Regions from separate parts of the Phyllobacterium sp. GQ127 genome, predicted to be linked through region 2. Evidence: predicted binding sites of a transcription regulator. Region 2 holds the regulator's gene; each other region holds the start of a gene.

Region 1 (2,273 bases), on a different contig from region 2:
TTAGTTCCAAGTGCTGTTCGCCGCAGGTTCTCTCGTCTTGCGGCAATGTATAATGCGTTTTATCACCACAGTTCTAGTCACATGTTCCATCGCGCTCGCAGCAACTGCTGCCAATGCGGGCAACCATCCGCATTTTGTCGAGCCACAACTTTACATTGCAAAGGGCGGAGCTGCGGCGCCGCAGGTCGCGCTCACTCTTGACGCCTGTTCAGGCCAGACTGATCAGAGAATTCTCAGCTTTTTGGTGGAGAACAAGATCGCTGCAACGATTTTCGTTACTGGCCGATGGTTGAAGCGCAATGCTGCTTCGGTGGCAATCATGAAGGCGCACCCAGAACTTTTTGAATTGGAAAATCATGGGCTTAACCATGTTCCGGCCATCGATAACCAGCCTTTGATGTTTGGATTGAAGACCGCCGGATCATTGCCCGCGATACGATCTGAGATTGAAGGTGGTGTAAATGCGATGCAGATCGCCACCGCCGGAAAGCCTGTCTGGTACCGCGACGCGACTGCTCGCTATAGCGACGATGCAGTGAAACTCATTCATGAAATGGGGTACCGGGTTGCAGGATATTCGCTCAATGCCGACATGGGGGCATCCTTGCTTGCGGGCCAAGTGGAGCAGCGGATTTCCGCCGCAAAAGACGGCGATGTCATCATCGCCCATATCAATCAGCCGAGTCGGGCGGCAGGGGCCGGGGTGGTAAAAGGCATATTGGCACTGAAGCAAAAAGGCTTCCGTTTCGTTCGGCTGAACGATGTGATTGAAAGTGAGAAGCCAGGCACTCCAAATGCTTGATTGCAACTTAACGCAATCAAATTGCAATTCGAAGTAGAGAATTTTGGGGAAGAATCGGCGATTCTTCGGCAAGTTTCATCAATTTTGCGGTGATCCGGTTCCTGAATCCGTTCTCCATCAGAATTTTTGCCCGTTTCATCACAATATCGGGGTTACTCCTCCAAACTTCACGATGCGTGCTCTCCTTCATCAGGATGTCATGAAACCATAAAATCACGGACACAAAGAGCACCTAAGCGTTGCTGGACACTTTTACTTCAAACTTGATGGTGATGCTCCATGCGCTCAATTTCCGCTGCTCTGTTTCTTACCACCGCCATGATGGCATTGCCGGCCTTGGCGGCTGAACAGGAGTTTCCCGCCAAACTCGTTTCCCATGCGATCCTTCCTGCCAACACAATGGTGAAGGCACCGGAAAACGCGCCGGAACATCTGACTCGTGCAGGCAAGTTTACAACCGCTGATCGCAAGCGTGCTGTGGAACTCGGAACAGTGCCGGGCAAGGATGGGGTAAGGCTGACCGGCTTGTCATTACCCTTTGATGGACAACCTTTGCAGGGCTTCTCCGGCATTAAGGCGATTGGCGATGGAACATATTGGTCATTGTCGGATAATGGCTTTGGAACGAAGCTGAATTCGGTCGATGCAATGTTGATGCTGCACCATCTGGCGTTTGATTGGGACAGGGGAACAGTCGAGCGCAAGCAGACGATTTCCCTGACTGACCCAGACAAGAAAGTGCCTTTCCCCATTGTCATGGAGGCCAGCGACACACGCTACCTGACGGGCAGCGATCTCGATATTGAATCCATCCAGCCGGTTGCCGATGGTTTCTGGCTGGGCGAAGAGTTCGGCCCATATTTGATCAAGGTAACAATGGATGGCAAGGTTACGGATGTCGTCGCGACCAAGGTTGGCGACAAGGATGTTCGCTCGCCGGATAATCCTGCAATCACGCTACCAGCCAATCCGACGCTCAAAAATCCGGCTTTTAATCTGAAACGCTCCGGCGGTTATGAAGGCTTGGCGCAATCAAAAGACGGCACCAAATTATATGCACTGCTTGAAGGTCCGCTTTTCGGGGACGACGGCGCTGTTGAGAAGGTTGATGACCAGCCCGCATTACGGGTAATTGAATTCGATATTGCGTCCAAAAACTGGACGGGTCGCAGCTGGCTTTATCCCCTTTCCGCAGGTGGCGAGGCCATTGGCGATTTCAACATGATCGATGCGACAACGGCGCTGGTAATCGAGCGTGACAATGGCGCGGGAACTGCTGCGAAGGCTTGCGCTGACCCGAAGGCGCCAACGCCCGATTGCTTTGACAAACCATCCAAGCACAAGCGCATCTACAAGATCGAAATGAGCGACGCGAATGTGGATAAGGCGGTGCGCAAGATCGGATATATCGATTTGCTAAAAATCGCTGATCCCGACAACAAGAAACGTCAAGGCGGCGGCGAAGGCTTCT
Region 2 (2,273 bases):
AGTGGAAAAACCTGTTTGCTCAAAGCAATGAACGGGCTTTGGGGCTATGGCCGTGGTGAAATCTTTTACCCGAAAGATGCGGCAACGATGTATGCGGCGCAAGAGGTCAAACTTCCCGGCGTCTCGCTGAAACAGCTCGTATGCCTCCCAATGGATGAGAGCCGTTTTGGCGATTCCTCCGTTGCGGCCGCCCTGCACCGCGCCGGCATGGGCGACTTTATTGAAAACCTTGGTGAAGAATGCCGCGATGGCACGTCTTGGGACCAGCTCCTGTCGGGTGGTCAGAAGCAGAAACTGGTGCTTGCGCGCATATTGCTGCACAAGCCTGCGGTTTTGTTTCTTGATGAAGCAACCGGCGCGCTGGACCCGGACTCCAAGATCGCCTTCCATCAGGCCATCAAGGATCATTGTGCCGGAACCACCGTCATCAGCGTGATGCATGAGATCGAAGCGCCACGCTCGGTTACCGGCGAAAACTTCTATACGCATATTTTGGAGATCAATGGCGGCACAGCTATCCAGCGGCCACTTCTGGAGACATTGGTCGAGCCAGATCCGCTACGAGCAACAAACTTCCCGCTGATTGCCGCCGAATAGCCCTTTTCGGAACACGGCACTTTTTGTCCGGCAGAAGCAGTTCTGTTTAAATGAGACTACCGGTCATTTGCGCAAGCCGTCTCTAGCGCAAATTGGCTCATATAACGCCAATTCTGTTTCCCGGCCGAGACAGGAATTCGATAAAGAAAAACGCGATTTAATCCTATCCGAAGGAATAGCCTGCACCGCGTACGGTCCGGATCGGATCAAGCGATCTGCCAATATTGATTGCCTTGCGCAAACGGCCAACATGCACGTCAACCGTACGGTCATCGACGTAAATATCCGCGCCCCATACATTGTCCAGGAGCTGTCCGCGCGAGAACACCCGGCCTGGGGACTGCATCAGGAATTCCAGCAGGCGGAATTCTGTCGGTCCGAGCTTGAGTTCACGCTCTTTACGGAAAACCCTGTGCTGTTCGCGGTCAAGTTTCAGATCTCCAAAGCTCAACACATGCGACAAGAGACTTGGATTGACCCGGCGTAGCATGGACTTGATGCGTGCCAGCAATTCCGGTGTCGAGAACGGCTTGACCATGTAATCATCCGCACCGGTTGAAAGACCGCGAACACGCTCGCTTTCTTCACCGCGCGCGGTCAACATGATGATCGGCAGGATTTCTGTCTCGCGCCGAGCACGCAGGCGGCGGCAAAGTTCAATACCGGAAAGGCCTGGAAGCATCCAATCGAGGATCAGCAGATCCGGCACCTTTTCGCGCAAGGCGATTTCGGCTTCGTCACCACGGCTGATGGTTTCGACAATATAGCCTTCTGCCTCCAGATTATAACGCAGGAGAACACTGAGGGCATCTTCGTCTTCAACGACTGTGATTCTGGGAGCTATAGGCATGGTCTGCTTCCGGCAATTATGGCGTTACTGGCTCGTCAAGAATAACGGTATGCGACTGATCTTCCTTCGGGCGTTCCGCCGGAAGCTGTGTTCCCGTTACAATGTAATAGACCGTCTCGGCGATATTGGTGGCATGGTCACCGATGCGCTCAATATTCTTGGCGCAGAACAAAAGATGCGTGCAAGCGGATATATTGCGCGGATCTTCCATCATATAGGTCAGGAGTTCGCGGAACAGCGACGTGTAAAGCGCATCAATCTCATCATCGCGTTCACGGACGATATTGACCTGTGCCACCGAGCGTGTTGCATAAGCGTCGAGAACATCCTTAAGTTGTGTCAATGCCAGTTCTGCGATGGTCTGCAGGCCGCGATAGACAGAGAGCGTCTGGCGCGTATCGTTGACGGCTACGACACGCTTGGCAATGTTCTTGCCAAGATCGCCGATACGCTCAAGATCGGATGAAATGCGGATCGTGCCGATTACTTCGCGCAAGTCGATCGCCATTGGCTGGCGCTTGCCGATGATGGTGATCGCCTTTTCGTCAATCTCGCGCTGACCGGCGTCGAGGATAAGGTCATCAGAGATCACGCGCTGGGCAAGCGCATTGTCCGAATTGACCATGGCCGACACAGCCTGTTCGACCATGCGCTCCGCATGTCCGCCCATCTCTGCAATCTTGTGCGTCAGAAACTTCAGTTCATCGTCATAAGAGCGGACGGTGTGTTGTGCTGTGTCAGTCATTGTCTAACCCTCTTCCCGTGAGATCAACCGAAACGTCCGGTAATGTAGTCCTGCGTGCGCTTTTCGGTAGGGCTGGTAAAC
Region 3 (2,273 bases), on a different contig from region 2:
TTCGCCTTCATGCACAAGCTTGGGATAGGCAAGCTTTTTGGGGAAGCCCCAGATTTCACGTCCACCGGCGATCGGGGCATCATCATCAAGGTACATGGCGTGGACATAGACACCCTCCTTCCCATCAAATCGCACCGGGATAACCTGACCGGACTCGACGTAATCGCCAAAACCCGTTGAATCCGGCATCTTGATGAATTCATATTTCACGATCGGCTCGACAATTTCAAGCGGTGCGGGAACAACCTGCCGCAAGGCGTCAATATCGGTTCGATAGGTGATGATGACATATTCCCTGTCCGTGAACCGATAAGGTCCGGGCGGATAGGCCGGGTTGGTCAGAGGCATCGCATAGGCGCGGCGAACATCGTCGGATTTCATATGATCTGTCCCTTGAATAGCTACGAAAGCATTGTTCAATGTGCGGTCCATCCACCGTCAACGGGAATGATCGCACCAGTGATTGAAGCGGTGTCGTGCGAACACAGGAATGCCGCAAGCGCCGCTACTTGATCGATGGTTACGAATTCCTTCGTGGGTTGCGCTTCCAGAAGCACGTCATGGATCACCTGTTCCTTGGTCATGCCGCGGGCAGCCATGGTGCCTGGGATCTGCGCTTCGACCAATGGCGTCCAGACATATCCGGGGCAGATCGCGTTCACCGTTATCCGGTTTGCTGCAACCTCCAGGGCGGCGGTCTTCGTCAGACCGGCAATGCCGTGCTTGGCGGCCACGTAGGCAGATTTGTAGGGGGATGCGACCAGGGCATGTGCAGACGCAATGTTGATGATCCGGCCCCATCCGCGTGCCTTCATCGGGGGAATGACCGCCTTGATGGCATGGAAGGCAGCGCCAAGATTTATCTGCAGGATCGCTTCCCACTTCTCGTCCGGAAACTCGTCGATCGGTGCCACATGCTGAATGCCGGCATTGTTGATCAGAATATCGCATGAACCGAGCTCATCGACTGCAAGCTGTACCATGTCGGAAATTTCGGGACCAGAAAGCATGTTCGCCGGCGAGTACAGACACCGCACGGAAAATTCGGTTTCAATGGCACTCCGTTCCGCTTCGATAACAGAGGCATCACCGAGGCCATTGATCACGACGTTCACCCCTTGCCCTGCCAACCGGCGCGCTATGCCCATACCAATGCCGCTTGTCGATCCGGTTACGATCGCGACCTTGTTCTTGAGGCCGGCATCGCCTGCGCTGTCGGACATCTAAACCTCCTGCGGAATGTGACCTTCGTAGTCGAGCAATGTAAATCTCCTCGACGTGTCAGTTGAATGACAGGCGACTGCCAATTTCGGTGATGGTCCCAATAAGAATCCGAAGCAGGGAGTTGTCATCAATGTTTTAAGAAACGGAGATACTGAAAAAGTAAGAATAGTTTTTAAGCAAGCCAGACGTTTCAAACTCCTTTGAAGCGAAGGCGATCAGCCTTCGTGAACCTTTAATTGATCATATCTGAGGTACAATGATGAAACGCTCCGTGCTGTTTATGCTCCAAAAAATATCATGCGTTTCACGCATTTTTGTTTTGGCGATCACGATCTTCGTCGTCTTGCTATCCCCCGCCAGAGCTGAACCAATCCGCGGCGCCGGCTCGACATTTGCAGCGCCCATCATTGCGAAATGGGCTGAAAACTACAAAGCATCCCGCACAGATGGTGGAGATTTCACTTCGCCGGACTGGACGGTAGACTATGAATTGGTAGGATCGCTTGCAGGTGTTATGCGCCTCAGCCAGCCGGAAATGGATTTTGCGGCAACAGACGTTCCATTATCGCATGCGGAACTTGCCAAACATGGGCGTCAGCAATTCCCGATTGTTTTGGGCAGCGTTGCCATCGCAATCAATCTGGAAGGCATTGACCGGTTGAATCTGTCGGGTCCGCTTCTTGCGGATATTTATCTTGGCAAAATCCAATCATGGTCCGACCCGGCGATAAAGCTGTTAAATCCGGAATTAAATCTCCCGGACATCAAGATCAGTCCCATCCATCGCAAGGATGGATCAGGCACTACCTATATGTTCTCCAGCTACCTTTCCTCCAAGAATGATGAGTGGAAAGCGAAATATGGGGCGGACACGCTGATAGCCTGGCCGTGGGGGACCAGTGTCGAAGGGACACAAGACTTAATTCTTACGGTGAAAGCCACAAAGGGCGCCATTGCCTATGCGGAATATGGGCAGGTCGAAAGAGCACAACTGACGGTTGCTGCCATTGAGAACAAGTCAGGCAAATTCGTTCTGCCCGGCCCGGAGG

Evidence for each region. The regulator PhoB, encoded in region 2, activates phosphate uptake and scavenging genes when phosphate is short. The targets are predictions, from matches to a motif close to TGTCATNNANCTGTCAT.
Region 1: the regulator PhoB is predicted to act here: its motif matches at 998-1,014, upstream of AC6CHM_RS11305 (esterase-like activity of phytase family protein).
Region 3: the regulator PhoB is predicted to act here: its motif matches at 1,279-1,295, upstream of pstS (phosphate ABC transporter substrate-binding protein PstS).

What each region holds. Positions count from the first base shown of each region.
Region 1 covers NZ_JCAXDZ010000002.1:612,131-614,403, forward strand. Annotated here, with positions in the region: gene AC6CHM_RS11300 (polysaccharide deacetylase family protein) at 53-802, shown strand; gene AC6CHM_RS11305 (esterase-like activity of phytase family protein) at 1,082-2,273, shown strand, end outside.
Region 2 covers NZ_JCAXDZ010000003.1:218,491-220,763, forward strand. Annotated here, with positions in the region: gene AC6CHM_RS13060 (ABC transporter ATP-binding protein/permease) at 1-597, shown strand, start outside; gene phoB (phosphate regulon transcriptional regulator PhoB) at 761-1,447, opposite strand; gene phoU (phosphate signaling complex protein PhoU) at 1,464-2,192, opposite strand; gene pstB (phosphate ABC transporter ATP-binding protein PstB) at 2,216-2,273, opposite strand, start outside.
Region 3 covers NZ_JCAXDZ010000008.1:20,303-22,575, reverse strand. Annotated here, with positions in the region: gene AC6CHM_RS21445 (acetoacetate decarboxylase) at 1-381, opposite strand, end outside; gene AC6CHM_RS21440 (3-hydroxybutyrate dehydrogenase) at 417-1,223, opposite strand; gene pstS (phosphate ABC transporter substrate-binding protein PstS) at 1,481-2,273, shown strand, end outside.